Regions from separate parts of the Streptomyces sp. NPDC048171 genome, predicted to be linked through region 1. Evidence: predicted binding sites of a transcription regulator. Region 1 holds the regulator's gene; the other holds the start of a gene.
What was found. Region 1 encodes HspR, which represses chaperone genes until heat shock. Its sites were predicted from a motif close to TTGAGNNNNNNNNNCTCAA; they were not measured.
Positions count from the first base shown of each region.

Region 1 (7,170 bases):
AGCAGATCAGCGCCTTCGTGCTGCAGAAGCTGAAGCGGGACGCCGAGTCCTACCTGGGCGAGAAGGTGACCGACGCGGTCATCACCGTCCCGGCGTACTTCAACGACGCCGAGCGCCAGGCGACCAAGGAGGCCGGTGAGATCGCGGGCCTGAACGTCCTGCGCATCGTCAACGAGCCGACCGCCGCCGCGCTGGCGTACGGCCTCGACAAGGACGAGCAGATCATCCTCGTCTTCGACCTCGGTGGCGGCACCTTCGACGTCTCGCTGCTCGAGATCGGCGACGGCGTCGTCGAGGTGAAGGCCACCAACGGTGACAACCACCTCGGTGGTGACGACTGGGACCAGCGTGTCGTCGACTACCTGGTGAAGCAGTTCCAGGCCGGTCACGGCGTGGACCTGTCCAAGGACAAGATGGCCCTCCAGCGCCTGCGCGAGGCCGCCGAGAAGGCCAAGATCGAGCTGTCCTCGTCCACCGAGACCTCGATCAACCTGCCCTACATCACGGCCTCCGCCGAGGGCCCGCTGCACCTGGACGAGAAGCTCACCCGGGCGCAGTTCCAGCAGCTCTCGGCCGACCTGCTGGAGCGCTGCAAGACGCCGTTCCACAACGTCATCAAGGACGCCGGCATCCAGCTGTCCGAGATCGACCACGTCGTCCTCGTCGGTGGCTCGACCCGTATGCCGGCCGTCGCCGAGCTGGTCAAGGAGCTGACCGGCGGCAAGGACGCCAACAAGGGCGTCAACCCGGACGAGGTCGTCGCCATCGGCGCCGCCCTGCAGGCCGGTGTCCTCAAGGGCGAGGTCAAGGACGTCCTGCTCCTCGACGTCACCCCGCTGTCCCTCGGTATCGAGACCAAGGGCGGCATCATGACCAAGCTGATCGAGCGGAACACGACGATCCCGACGAAGCGTTCGGAGATCTTCACCACCGCCGAGGACAACCAGCCCTCCGTGCAGATCCAGGTCTACCAGGGCGAGCGCGAGATCGCGGCGTACAACAAGAAGCTCGGGATGTTCGAGCTGACCGGTCTGCCGCCGGCGCCCCGCGGCGTCCCGCAGATCGAGGTCGCCTTCGACATCGACGCCAACGGCATCATGCACGTGACCGCGAAGGACCTGGGCACGGGCAAGGAGCAGAAGATGACCGTCACCGGCGGCTCCTCGCTGCCGAAGGACGAGGTCGACCGGATGCGCCAGGAGGCCGAGAAGTACGCGGAGGAGGACCACGCCCGCCGCGAGGCCGCCGAGTCCCGCAACCAGGGCGAGCAGCTCGTCTACCAGACGGAGAAGTTCCTCAAGGACAACGAGGACAAGGTCCCCGGCGAGATCAAGACCGAGGTCGAGGAGTCCGTCGCCGAGCTGAAGGAGAAGCTCAAGGGCGAGGACACCGCCGAGATCCGCACCGCCACGGAGAAGGTCGCCGCCGTCTCGCAGAAGCTGGGCCAGGCCATGTACGCCGACGCCCAGGGCGCGCAGGCCGCCGGCGGCGAGGCCCCGGGCGCCGGTGCCACCGCCGGTGACGGCGACAAGGCCGACGACGACGTCGTCGACGCCGAGATCGTGGACGACGAGCGCAAGGACGGTGCCGCGTGACGGAGGAGACCCCGGGCTTCGACGAGAAGCCCGACGTCCCCTCCGGCGCCAGCCCTGACGACGCCGAGCCGAAGGCCGCCGCCCCCTCTTCGGAGGAGGGCGCGGCCCCGGCCGGGGACGCGAGCGAGAACGCGGGCCTGGTGGCCCAGCTGGACCAGGTGCGCACCGCGCTCAACGAGCGTACGGCGGACCTCCAGCGGCTCCAGGCCGAGTACCAGAACTACCGCCGCCGCGTGGAGCGGGACCGCGTCGCGGTCAAGGAGGTCGCCGTCGCGAACCTCCTGACCGAGCTGCTCCCGATGCTGGACGACATCGGCCGCGCCCGGGAACACGGGGAGCTGGTCGGTGGCTTCAAGTCCGTCGCGGAGTCGCTGGAGACGGTCATCGCCAAGATGGGCCTCCAGCAGTTCGGCAAGGAGGGCGAGCCCTTCGACCCGACGATCCACGAGGCCCTGATGCACTCCTACGCACCGGACGTCACCGAGACGACCTGCGTGGCGATCCTGCAGCCGGGGTACCGGATCGGCGAGCGCACCATCCGCCCCGCGCGGGTGGCCGTCGCCGAGCCGCAGCCCGGCGCGCAGACCGTCAAGCCGGCCGAGGAGAGCACCGACGCCAAGGACGGCTCCGACGCCGCGGAGAACAAGGAGAGCGGTGGCCCGGAGGAGGGCTGACGTCAGTAGGCGAAGCGGGAAGGAGGGACGTCGGGGATGAGCACCAAGGACTTCATCGAGAAGGACTACTACAAGGTCCTCGGCGTCCCCAAGGACGCCACCGAGGCCGAGATCAAGAAGGCGTACCGGAAGCTCGCCCGCGAGTACCACCCGGACGCCAACAAGGGGAACGTCAGGGCCGAGGAGCGCTTCAAGGAGATCTCCGAGGCCAACGACATCCTCGGTGACTCCAAGAAGCGCAAGGAGTACGACGAGGCCCGCGCCCTCTTCGGCAACGGCGGTTTCCGTCCGGGGCCGGGCGCGGGCGGCGGCGGCACCTTCAACTTCGACCTGGGCGACCTCTTCGGAGGCGGCGCCCAGGGCGGGGGCCAAGGGGGCGGCGCCGGCGGCTTCGGCGGCGGCCTCGGGGACGTGTTCGGCGGCCTGTTCAACCGCACCGGCGGGGGTCCCGGCGCCGGCACGCGGACCCAGCCGCGGCGCGGCCAGGACATCGAGTCCGAGGTCACGCTGAGCTTCACGGAGGCCATCGAGGGCGCCACGGTGCCGCTGCGGATGTCCTCGCAGGCGCCCTGCAAGGCCTGTTCGGGCACCGGCGACAAGAACGGCACACCGCGCGTGTGCCCGACCTGCGTCGGCACCGGCCAGGTCGCGCGGGGCTCCGGCGGCGGTTTCTCGCTCACCGACCCGTGCCCGGACTGCAAGGGCCGCGGCCTGATCGCCGAGGACCCCTGCGACGTCTGCAAGGGCTCCGGACGCGCCAAGTCCTCCCGGACGATGCAGGTCCGCATCCCGGCCGGGGTGTCGGACGGGCAGCGCATCCGGCTGCGCGGCAAGGGCACACCGGGCGAGCGGGGCGGACCGGCGGGCGACCTCTACGTGGTCGTGCACGTCAAGGAGCACTCCGTCTTCGGCCGCAGGGGCGACAACCTCACGGTCACCGTCCCGGTCACCTACGCCGAGGCCGCCCTGGGCGGCGAGGTGCGGGTGCCGACCCTGGGCGGTCCGCCCGTCACGCTCAAGCTTCCGCCGGGCACGCCCAACGGGCGCACCATGCGGGCCCGCGGCAAGGGCGCGGTCCGCAAGGACGGCAGCCGGGGCGACCTCCTGGTCACCGTCGAGGTGAGTGTTCCGAAGGACCTGACGGGGAAGGCTCGTGACGCGCTGGAGGCGTATCGCGAGGCGACCGCGGACGAGGATCCGCGGGCGGAGTTGTTCCAGGCCGCGAAGGGAGCTTGATGGGGATGGACGGTCGTCGACGCAACCCGTATGAACTGACCGAGGAGACCCCGGTCTACGTCATCTCGGTGGCGGCCCAGCTCTCCGGTCTGCACCCGCAGACCCTGCGCCAGTACGACCGCCTCGGCCTGGTCTCCCCGGACCGCACGGCCGGGCGCGGCCGGCGCTACTCGGCCCGCGACATCGAGCTGCTCCGCCAGGTGCAGCAGCTGTCGCAGGACGAGGGCATCAACCTGGCCGGAATCAAGCGCATCATCGAACTGGAGAACCAGGTCGCCGCGCTCCAGGCCCGGGTGGCGGAGATGGCCGACGCCCTCGACGGGGCGGCGACGGCGATGCGCCAGCGCGAGGCGGCGGTGCACGCGTCGTACCGCCGTGACCTGGTCCCGTACCAGGAGGTGCAGCAGACCAGCGCCCTGGTCGTGTGGCGGCCCAAGCGGCAGCAGTCGGACTGACGGAACCAGTGAAGGGGCCCGGGGGCCGCGCTTCGTGCGCGGCCCCCGGGCCCCTTCACGTGCGCCCCGCGCCCGCGGTTCCCTTGCGGCCGTCAGCCGGGGAGCAGTTCGCCGGCCGCGTCGACGGCCAGCGACCACATGGACTCGGCGCCGGTGCCGAACGCGGTGGCCAGCGCGTAGCCGAGGGAGGCGTCCAGGGCCTCGCACGCGGCGTCCTCGCGCCACTCTGCCCGCACGTGGCCGCGCCCCTCGCCGTCACCCGAGAAGTCCCCCACGTGCTCCTCGTCGCGGGTGAGGCGGCTGCCCAGGGCCGAGTCGGGGACCAGGCGCCAGGTGCGGCCGGCGTACCGGACGTCGACGGCGAACGAGCGCCGCGTCAGCCGTCCCTTCGCCGGGCTGACGACCGCCTCCTCGCCGTCGACGGTCAGGGTGAGCCGCCGGCCGTCCCGGGTGCCGACGGGGGTGTGCTCGTCGGTCTCCGTGCCCTGCGCCCGGCGCAGCTCGACGCGGGGCAGTGCGTCGCCCTCGACGGTGACCTCCCCGAGGCCGGTGTCCAGCCGGACGGTCAGGGCGCCGAAGCGCGCGTCCTCGGTGACGTGGGCCATGCGGTCTTCCTTCGCCGTGCGGTGGCTGACGGATGGTGGGTACGCGGCTGACGGGTGGTCGGTACGCGACAGGTGCTCGGTACGTCAGACGCCCACGGGCGCCCGCACGTTGTGCACCAGGTGTGACCAGGGCGTGAGAGCGCTCCCGGAAGATCTCCGCAGACTGTTCGCAGAACTTTCGCCGGATAAGTGGAACGTACTGTGCCCATCTCGTTAAGTGGTTCCCCTTGACGCCGATGGTGGGTGAAGCGTTGGCTTTTCAGTCACATGGGTCGCACTGCTGTACCCACGTCCCGAATCGCACCTGAAGTGAGCCCTCACATGCGCCGTATCGCCATCACCATGGCCGCCACCTCGATGTCCCTCGTGCTGGCCGGCTGCGGCGTGCTCGGCGCGACGGACAGCAGCGACGAGGCGAGCCCGACCAAGGGCAACGACATCACCGTGGGACTGCTGCTGCCGGAGAAGGCGAACACGCGCTACGAGCAGTTCGACTACCCCTTCTTCAAGGCCAAGGTCGGCGAGCTCACCAACGACGCGGGCAACGTCAAGTACGCCAACGCCGAGGCGAGCGCGTCGAAGCAGACCGAGCAGATGCAGCAGATGATCGACGACGAGGTCGACGTGATCGTGCTGGACGCGGTCGACGCGCAGTCCATCGGGGACGGCGTGCAGAAGGCCAAGGACGCCGGCATCCCGGTCATCGCCTACGACCGGCTGGCCGAGGGCCCGATCGACGCCTACATATCCTTCGACAACGAGCTGGTCGGCGAGGTGCAGGGCCGCTCCCTCATCGACGCGCTCGACGGCGCGGACAGCTCCGACAAGATCGTCATGATGAACGGCTCGCCCACCGACCCGAACGCCAAGCAGTTCAAGGCCGGCGCGATGTCCGAGCTGAACGGCAAGGTGACGATCGCCCAGTCCTTCGACACCAAGGACTGGAAGCCGGAGAACGCCGAGGCGAACATGACCGAGGCGATCGAGAAGGTCGGCAAGAACAACATCGCGGGCGTCTACTCCGCCAACGACGGCATGGCGGGCGGCATCATCAAGGCCCTGGAGGGCGCGGGCGTCACCGACCTGCCCCCGATCACCGGTCAGGACGCGGAACTCTCCGCGGTGCAGCGGATCGTCACCGGCGAGCAGTACATGAGCGTCTACAAGTCCTACCCGCAGGAGGCCGAGAACGCCGCGGAGATGGCCGTGGCGCGGGTCCAGGGCCGGGACATCCAGTTCGACGCACTGGCCCGCGACAAGGTCGACAGCCCCACCCACAAGGGCATCCCCGCCCAGCTCGTCCCCGTCGTCGCCCTCACCCAGGGCAACATCGACGAGACGGTCGTCGCGGACGGCTTCTACAAGGCCAGCGACATCTGCACGGCGAAGTACGCGGACGCCTGCGCGGAGATCGGGCTGAAGTAGGCAGCCCCCCCGGCAGGACGGGGGGCGCGTTCACACCCCCCAACGGGTGGATTCTCCCCTCCATCGTCCCCGAGCAGTCTGGGAGCCACAGGAAACGCACGGCTCTCCGCGGTGCGTCTCCCTCCCTGTCGCCTGTCGCGGCACGGGCACTCCGTCAGACGAGGGGACACACTTCAGTGAACGTCAGAATCGCTCGACGGCTCGGGGTCGGCGCCATCGCCGCCCTGGCCCTGAGCACGGCGACGCCCGCCTTCGCGTACGAGATCGGCCCGCACTCCTACAGTGGCGAGCTCCGGTTCTGGACCGAGGGCAACCGCTCCGTCATGAACATCAAGGACACGGGTTCCAGCCACTGGGTCAAGGCCGAGTACTACCGGGTGGCCCACTCGGGTACCAAGCTGACCCTGTGGAACAAGAACGGCCCGAACGGTCCGTCCGACAACGACGGCAACAGGGGCACCGTCGAGAGCAGTAGGGCCTCCGAGATCTACAAGGCCCGCGGCACGGTGTCCCGCAACAACCTGCCCGACTGGCACACCAGTTGGTACTCGGGCTGACGCAGTTCCGCCCACACAGCCCGACCACTGCCTGACCGAGGGGCCGACCCGGCCCCTCGGTCAGGCATGCGTTGTCCGCGACGTACACATCGAGTGATCCCCCCGACCAAGGGAGCTCCGCGTGACCTCAACCCCCCGCCCCCCTGTTCTGCGGCTGAGCGAGGTGGTCTACGGCGTGTCCGGCCGGAGTCTGCTCGCCGGTGCCGATCTCACCGTTCCGCCGGGTGGTTCCGTCTCCGTGATGGGGCCGTCCGGGAGCGGGAAGTCGACCCTGCTGATGTGCGTCATGGGGCTGATACGCCCGCAGTCGGGGCGCGTGGAGGTCGTGGGTCAGGACGTGACCCGGCTGTCCGCGCGGGCCCTCGCCGCGCATCGGCGGCGCCACGTGGGCATGGTCTTCCAGTTCGGCGAGCTGCTGCCCGAACTGACCCCGGTGGAGAACGTGATGATCGCGAGCCTGCTCGCCGGGGAGGCGGTGACCGACGCACGCTCCCGCGCCGAGTCGCTGCTCACCCGCCTCGGTGTGCCCCAGGCCGCGGCCACGCGGGACCTGTCCGGCGGCGAGAGGCAGCGCGTCGCCGTGGGGCGCGCCCTGGTCAACACCCCCGAGCTGCTGCTGGCCG
Region 1 covers NZ_JBIDAU010000005.1:398,170-405,339, forward strand. The annotation lists gene dnaK (molecular chaperone DnaK) at 1-1,595, shown strand, start outside; gene grpE (nucleotide exchange factor GrpE) at 1,592-2,269, shown strand; gene dnaJ (molecular chaperone DnaJ) at 2,306-3,505, shown strand; gene ACGF3J_RS16445 (heat shock protein transcriptional repressor HspR) at 3,511-3,960, shown strand; gene ACGF3J_RS16450 (hypothetical protein) at 4,053-4,565, opposite strand; gene ACGF3J_RS16455 (sugar ABC transporter substrate-binding protein) at 4,908-5,990, shown strand; gene ACGF3J_RS16460 (hypothetical protein) at 6,167-6,547, shown strand; gene ACGF3J_RS16465 (ABC transporter ATP-binding protein) at 6,669-7,170, shown strand, end outside.

Region 2 (7,170 bases), on a different contig from region 1:
TACGGCCAGACCTCGAAGCGCCGCTTGCGCAGCGGTATCACGCCGTTGTCCAGGCGGGAGAGGTCCAGCAGCGTCTCCACCAGCCGGCCGAGCCGCTCGGTCTGGCCGAGCGCGGTGCGCATGGTCTCCGGGTCGGCCTCGGTGACGCCGTCGACGATGTTCTCCAGCACCGCGCGCAGGCCCGCGATGGGGGTGCGCAGCTCGTGCGAGACGTTCGCGACCAGCTCCTTGCGCTGGAGGTCCTGGGCCTCCAGGTCGTCGGCCATGCGGTTGATGGTGACGGCCAGGTCGCCCAGTTCGTCGCGGCGGTTCTCGCGTACCCGGCGCGTGTAGTCGCCGTGCGAGATGGACCGGGCCACCGCGTTCATCTCGTCCAGCGGCGCGGTCAGCGAGTGCGCCACGAACTGGGTGATCAGCAGCGTGGCGATCATCGAGAAGACCGTGATGAAGCGCAGCTCCGTCTTGGTGTGCACCGCGATCACCGAGAGACCGGTGGTGATCAGCACCGACGTGACGACCAGCGCGCCCAGCTTGGTCTTGACCGAGAACGGGCGTACGCCGCCCCAGGGCTCCCCGGCGATGCGGGGGCCGGGGCTCCTCCGTGCGGCCTCCCGCCCTCGGCTCATGGCGTCGGCGTCTCCAGCGCGTAGCCCACGCCGTGCACGGTGCGGATGCGCTCGGCGCCGATCTTCCGGCGCAGCGCCTTGATGTGGCTGTCCACGGTCCGGGTGCCGGAGGCGTCCGCCCAGTCCCAGACCTCGGCCAGCAGCTGTTCACGGGAGAGCACCGCGCGCGGGGTGTTCGCCAGGCAGACCAGCAGGTCGAACTCGGTCGGCGTGAGGTGGACGTCCTCGCTGCGCACCCGCACCCGGCGCTGCGCGTGGTCGATCTCCAGCTCGCCGAGGCGCAGGATGCCGCTGCGCGGCGTCGAGGCGGCCACGACGGCCCGCTCCACCCGGCGCAGCAGCACGTGCACGCGCGCGGCCAGCTCGCGCATCGAGAACGGCTTGGTCATGTAGTCGTCGGCGCCCACGCCGAGCCCGACCAGCATGTCCGTCTCGTCGTCGCGCGCGGTGAGCATCATCACCGGCACCGGCCGCTGGGCCTGCACGCGCCGGCAGACCTCCAGGCCGTCGAAGCCCGGCAGCATGATGTCGAGGATGAGCAGGTCGGGCTGCCATGCCTCGGCCGTGTCGACGGCGGACGGACCGTCGCCCGCCGTCTGCACCAGGAACCCTTCGGCGCGCAGGCGGGTCGCGATGGCGTCCACGATCGTCTGGTCGTCCTCGACCACCAGCACCCGGCGCTGTGCGCCCTGGGTGGCCGCGGCCGAGCCGTTGTGGGAGGTCTGTGTCTGCTCCATCGCCCGCCCCTGAGGTGTGCTTTCCGGAATCCGTGGGGTGATCCCATGACTGCGATTGACGCTTGAATGATCCGTGTCAGAGCAGCAGCGTACGGGGAGTCCCCACGCCATTGCTATCCAGGACCGACGCCGAGATGGACGACGTCCGGAACGCCCCGGGCAACGGGGATCTCTTCGGTACGCACCTGCTGGAAACCGGCATTACGCAAGGTTTCTTCGAATTCCGGAGAGGGTTGCGCAGACCATACGGCAAGTACCCCGCCGGGTCTCAACAGCCGTGCGCAGCCCGCCAGTCCGGACGGTCCGTACAGCCCGTCGTTGCCCTCGGTGACGGTCCAGCCGGGGCCGTTGTCGATGTCCAGGCAGAGCGCGTCGTACGTGTCGGAAGTCTCATTGACGTAGGCGACCAGGTCCGCCTCGACGATCTTCGTGCGCGGGTCGGCCAGCGCCCGCGCCGACAGGGCGGAGAGCGGTCCGGCGCGGTGCCAGTCGATGACGGCGGGCTCCCGCTCGACGACCGCGATCCGGCCCCACCGGGGGTCGGCCGCCGCGTGGGCCAGCGAGAAGCCGACGCCGAGCCCGCCGATGAGCAGGTGCGGGGCGGTCCGCCCGCCGGACCCGGCGAGCGCGTCGGCCGCCGCGTCGACCAGCCGCCGCTCGGAGCGCCCGTCGGAGGTGTCCATCAGGAAGCAGCCGTTCGCGATGATCTGGAGCAGCGCCCCGTGGCGGCGCAGGACGACCTCGCCGTACGGGCCCTCCCTGCGGTCCAGCACCTCGGGTGTCTCGCGGAAGTCGGGGGAAGTGATGGCCATCGGCCCATCCTGGCAGGAATGCCGCGCGGGCCGGGAGCGCTTTTCGTGCACGGGCCGCGGGCGCCGCGACCGGTGATCGCTCACAGCGAACACCCGCGGGGGAACAATCAGGGACTCCCTTTCATTGAGTCGATGTAACTCAACTTGACTGCCGAAGGGGAGATCATGGCTGCTGAGTCCGCCGCCTTCACACCGCTCACCCTGCCCGTGCTGCCGCTCGACGACGAAGTGGTCCTGCCCGGCATGGTCGTCCCCCTGGACCTGAGCGACGCCGAGGTACGGGCCGCGGTGGAGGCCGCCCAGGCCGCCGCCCGGTCCGAGCCCGGCAAGCCCAAGGTCCTGCTCGTCCCGCGCATCGACGGCACCCACGCCGCCACCGGCGTCCTGGGCACCGTCGAGCAGGTCGGCCGGCTGGCCGACGGCGACCCGGGCGCCCTGATCCGCGGCCGGGGCCGGGTGGCGATCGGCGCCGGCACCACCGGGCCCGGCGCCGCGCTCTGGGTCGAGGGCACCCGCGTCGACGAGACCGTGCCCGACCCCCTGCCCGGCCAGGTCGCCGAGCTGGTGAAGGAGTACAAGGCGCTCGCCACCGCCTGGCTGCGCAAGCGCGGCGCCTGGCAGGTCGTCGACCGCGTCCAGGCCATCGACGACGTCTCCGCGCTGGCCGACAACTCCGGTTACTCGCCGTTCCTCACCACCGAGCAGAAGGTCGAGCTGCTGGAGACCGCCGACCCGGTGGCCCGCCTGAAGCTCGCCACCCAGCAGCTGCGCGACCACCTCGCCGAGCAGGACGTCGCCGAGACCATCGCCAAGGACGTCCAGGAGGGCGTCGACAAGCAGCAGCGGGAGTTCCTGCTGCGCCGCCAGCTCGACGCGGTGCGCAAGGAGCTGCGCGAGATCAACGGCGAGCAGGACGGTGAGGAGTCCGACGACTACCGCGCCCGTGTCGAGGCCGCCGACCTGCCCGAGAAGGTCCGCGAGGCCGCGCTCAAGGAGGTCGACAAGCTGGAGCGGTCCTCCGACCAGTCCCCCGAGGGCTCCTGGATCCGCACCTGGCTCGACACGGTCCTGGAGATGCCGTGGAGCGAGCGCACCGAGGACGCCTACGACATCCAGGGCGCCCAGGCCGTGCTCGACGCCGAGCACGCGGGCCTGGAGGACGTGAAGGAGCGCATCACCGAGTACCTCGCCGTGCGCAAGCGCCGCGGTGACCGGGGCCTCGGCGTGGTCGGCGGCCGGCGCGGCGGTGCCGTGCTGGCCCTGGTGGGCCCGCCCGGCGTCGGCAAGACCTCGCTCGGCGAGTCCGTCGCCCACGCGATGGGCCGCAAGTTCGTCCGCGTCGCCCTCGGCGGCGTCCGCGACGAGGCCGAGATCCGCGGCCACCGGCGTACCTACGTCGGCGCGCTGCCCGGCCGGATCGTGCGGGCGATCAAGGAGGCGGGGTCCATGAACCCGGTCGTCCTGCTCGACGAGATCGACAAGGTCGGCTCCGACTTCCGCGGCGACCCCGCCGCGGCCCTGCTCGAAGTCCTCGACCCGGCCCAGAACCACACCTTCCGGGACCACTACCTGGAGGTCGAGCTGGACCTGTCCGACGTGGTCTTCCTCGCCACCGCCAACGTCCTGGAGGCCATCCCGGAGGCGCTGCTCGACCGTATGGAGCTGGTCCGCCTGGACGGCTACACCGAGGACGAGAAGGTCGTCATCGCCCGTGACCACCTGCTCCCGCGCCAGCTGGAGCGGGCCGGACTCGACGGCGACGAGGTCACGGTCGACGAGGGCGCGCTGCGCAAGCTCGCCGGCGAGTACACCCGTGAGGCGGGCGTACGCACCCTGGAGCGGTCGATCGCCCGGCTGCTGCGCAAGGTCGCGGCCCAGCACGAGCTGGGCGAGCGGGAGCTGCCCTTCACCGTCACGGAGGCCGACCTGCGCGGTCTGATCGGCCGGCCGCACCACGTGCCCGAGTCCGCCCAGGACCCGGCGGAGCGGCGCACCTCGGTGCCGGGCGTGGCCACCGGCCTCGCGGTCACCGGCGCGGGCGGCGACGTCCTCTACGTCGAGGCGTCGCTGGCCGACCCGGAGACGGGCGCGGCAGGGCTGACCCTGACCGGTCAGCTGGGCGACGTGATGAAGGAGTCGGCGCAGATCGCGCTGAGCTTCCTGCGCAGCCACGGAGCCGAGCTGGAACTGCCGGTGGGCGACCTCAAGGACCGGGGAGCGCACATCCACTTCCCGGCGGGCGCGGTCCCCAAGGACGGCCCGAGCGCCGGCGTCACCATGACCACGGCCCTCGCCTCGCTGCTGTCCGGGCGGCTGGTCCGCACCGACGTGGCGATGACCGGCGAGGTCTCGCTCACCGGCCGGGTCCTGCCCATCGGCGGGGTCAAGCAGAAGCTGCTCGCGGCGCACCGGGCGGGGGTCACCACGGTGATCATCCCCAAGCGCAACGAGCCCGACCTGGACGACGTCCCGGCGGAGGTCCTCGACAAGCTCGACGTCCACGCCGTCAGCGACGTCCGCCAGGTGCTGGAGCTGGCGCTCGCCCCCGCGACGAACGGGGCGGCGCGCAGGACTCCGGTCGCGGCGTGACGGACGCTGCCGGATGAGACGGAGGCCCGGATCCCCTGAGGGGTCCGGGCCTCCGCCGTATGCGAGGCGGACCAGGGCCTCTCCCTGCCGCGGTGCCTGGCCGTCGCGCCGGTGGTGGCGGCGAGCGCCGGCAAGGTGCGGACGGGGAGGCACGGCACCGGGGACGGCGACCGAGCCCGGTGACGCGGGCCGGCGCCGGTCGCCCCGGCCCGGGCGACCGGCGCCGACGCCGTCAGCCGTTGGCGAGGGCCTGCACGCGGTCGAGCGCGCCGTTGAACCTGTTGTGGTCGCCGACCGTCGGACCGGACGACGTGTACTGCCACATCGTGTAGTAGCCCCAGCCGGCCGGCAGCGTGCCCACCGACGCGGCGTACCGGGCGATCCAGAGCGGGTTGTTCGCGGCGAAGCCGCCGTAGTTGCCGGTGCACTGGGTCCACCAGCTGGTGGCCGTGTAGATCACGGCGTCACGGCCGGTGCGGGCCTTGTACGTGTTCAGGAAGTCGCGGATCCAGGAGACCATCTGGCTCTGCGTCTTGCCGTAGCAGGCGGCGCCGTACGGGTTCCACTCGATGTCGAGTGCCCCCGGCAGCGTCCTGCCGTCCCTGGACCAGCCGCCGCCGTGGTCGACGAAGTAATTGGCCTGGGCGGCGCCGCTCGCGCTGTCCGGGGTGGCGAAGTGGTAGGCGCCGCGGATCATCCCGACGTTGTACGAGCCGTTGTACTGCTGGGCGAAGTACGGGTTGGTGTAGTACGTCCCCTCGGTGGCCTTGACATAGGCCCACTTGACCCCGCTGTTCCACAGGGTCGACCAGGCCACGTTGCCCTGGTGGCTGGAGACGTCGACGCCCTCCGTCTGGGCGGCGTCGCCCGGGACCGGGGTGCCGTGGCTCCCGTCGTGTTCGAGGACGCCCATGCCCATGTGGGCGGAGCCGCGCGGCGGGGTGTCGGCGGCCGACGCCGCCTGCGCGGGGAGGGCGGACACCAGGGAGAGGGCGGCGAGCAGGATCCCGGTGACGGCGAGACGCCGGCCGCGGGCCGATCCGGATCTGTGCACGAGCATGACGTGCCTCCGATGGCTCGGTGGTGCTCGGTGGGGGATGCGTGCGTGGGGAGGAGATCCCGTGAGTGGCGTGGGCATGCCATTCAGGGGTCCGGTGAAGACGCTACGCACGTAGAACGGGAGGTGGGAAGGGGGGCCGGAAGCTGCCGTTGGTCTAAGCCTGCGAAATACTTGCGGAGCTGCGGTGATGGCTGGCCGTGGCGGAAACTTTCAGGACCGGGAAAACCGGAAGAACCGAGGCAGGGGCTGACGTGCACGAAAGCGGGAACGGCGACGGTCGAGGAGTCGAGTCCGAGCCTGCCGGCAGTGGTGTGAACCAGCCTGAGTTCCTGGCGCTGGAGCGGGAGTTGACGGTGCTGCTGCGGCGCGCCCGGGCCAACCAGGGCGAGATGGCCCGGGAGGTCCACCCCGACCTGGAGTCCTCCGCGTACGGCCTTCTCGTGCGGCTCGGCGAGTGCGGCGGGCAGCGGGCCACCGACCTCGCCGCATACATCGGCGTCGGCAAGGCCACCATGTCCCGGCAGCTGCGAGCCCTGGAGGAACTCGGCCTCGTCGCCCGCGAGCCCGACCCCGCCGACGGCCGCGCCTGGCTCGTCACCCTGACCCGGGAGGGCCAGGACCGCGTCGGCCGGGTACGCGAGGCCCGACGCGCCCGCTACGCCGGCCGGCTCGCCGACTGGGACCCGCGCGAGGTCTCGGAACTGGCCCGCCTGCTGCACGAACTGAACCGCGGGATGGAGAAGTAGCCGCGGCCCGCGCGCCTCACAGCTCCGCGTACACCACCGTCGCGTCGTCGTGGGTCTTGCTGCGGCCGAGGTGTGCGCGGGCACCCGCCGCGTCCGTCCGCTCCAGCTCCCGTACGCGGTCCACCAGGGCCCGCGCCCCCCGCTTGCGCAGCAGCGTGAGGCAGTCCGCCCAGTCGCCCTCCCGGAACTTCTCCACCCACCGCCCGGCCCCGTCCGTCAGCGCGGCCAGGGTCCGCACCTCGCCGCGCGGCAGCACCCCCGTCACCGCGCGCGCCGCCACTGCCGGATCGGCCGCGGCCGTGTAGAAACCGCCCTCCTTGTTGCGCAGGTTGGCGTCCACCATCGCGTCCGTGGCGAGCGCCGAGCGGGGGAGCCGGGCCAGCCGGTCGTCCAGCACGGCCGAGACCGCCCCGTCGGGCGCCTCCACCAGCAGGGCGGAGTCGGAGAGGACCAGGTACTCGACCTCGGCGGGGGACCAGCGGGCGAGGACCACGGTTGCCTGCGGGGTGCGCGGGTGAGAAAGGTCACAGGTTTCCGCGTGTGCCGCGGAGGTACGCGCGATGGCGCGGGACAGCGCGTCGACGAGGGGGGCATCCGGCA
Region 2 covers NZ_JBIDAU010000002.1:655,983-663,152, forward strand. The annotation lists gene ACGF3J_RS07405 (cell wall metabolism sensor histidine kinase WalK) at 1-626, opposite strand, end outside; gene ACGF3J_RS07410 (response regulator transcription factor) at 623-1,363, opposite strand; gene ACGF3J_RS07415 (spermidine synthase) at 1,477-2,175, opposite strand; gene lon (endopeptidase La) at 2,341-4,764, shown strand; gene ACGF3J_RS07425 (lysozyme) at 4,997-5,824, opposite strand; gene ACGF3J_RS07430 (MarR family transcriptional regulator) at 6,076-6,570, shown strand; gene ACGF3J_RS07435 (protein phosphatase 2C domain-containing protein) at 6,587-7,170, opposite strand, start outside.
Region 2: the regulator HspR is predicted to act here: its motif matches at 2,300-2,318, upstream of lon (endopeptidase La).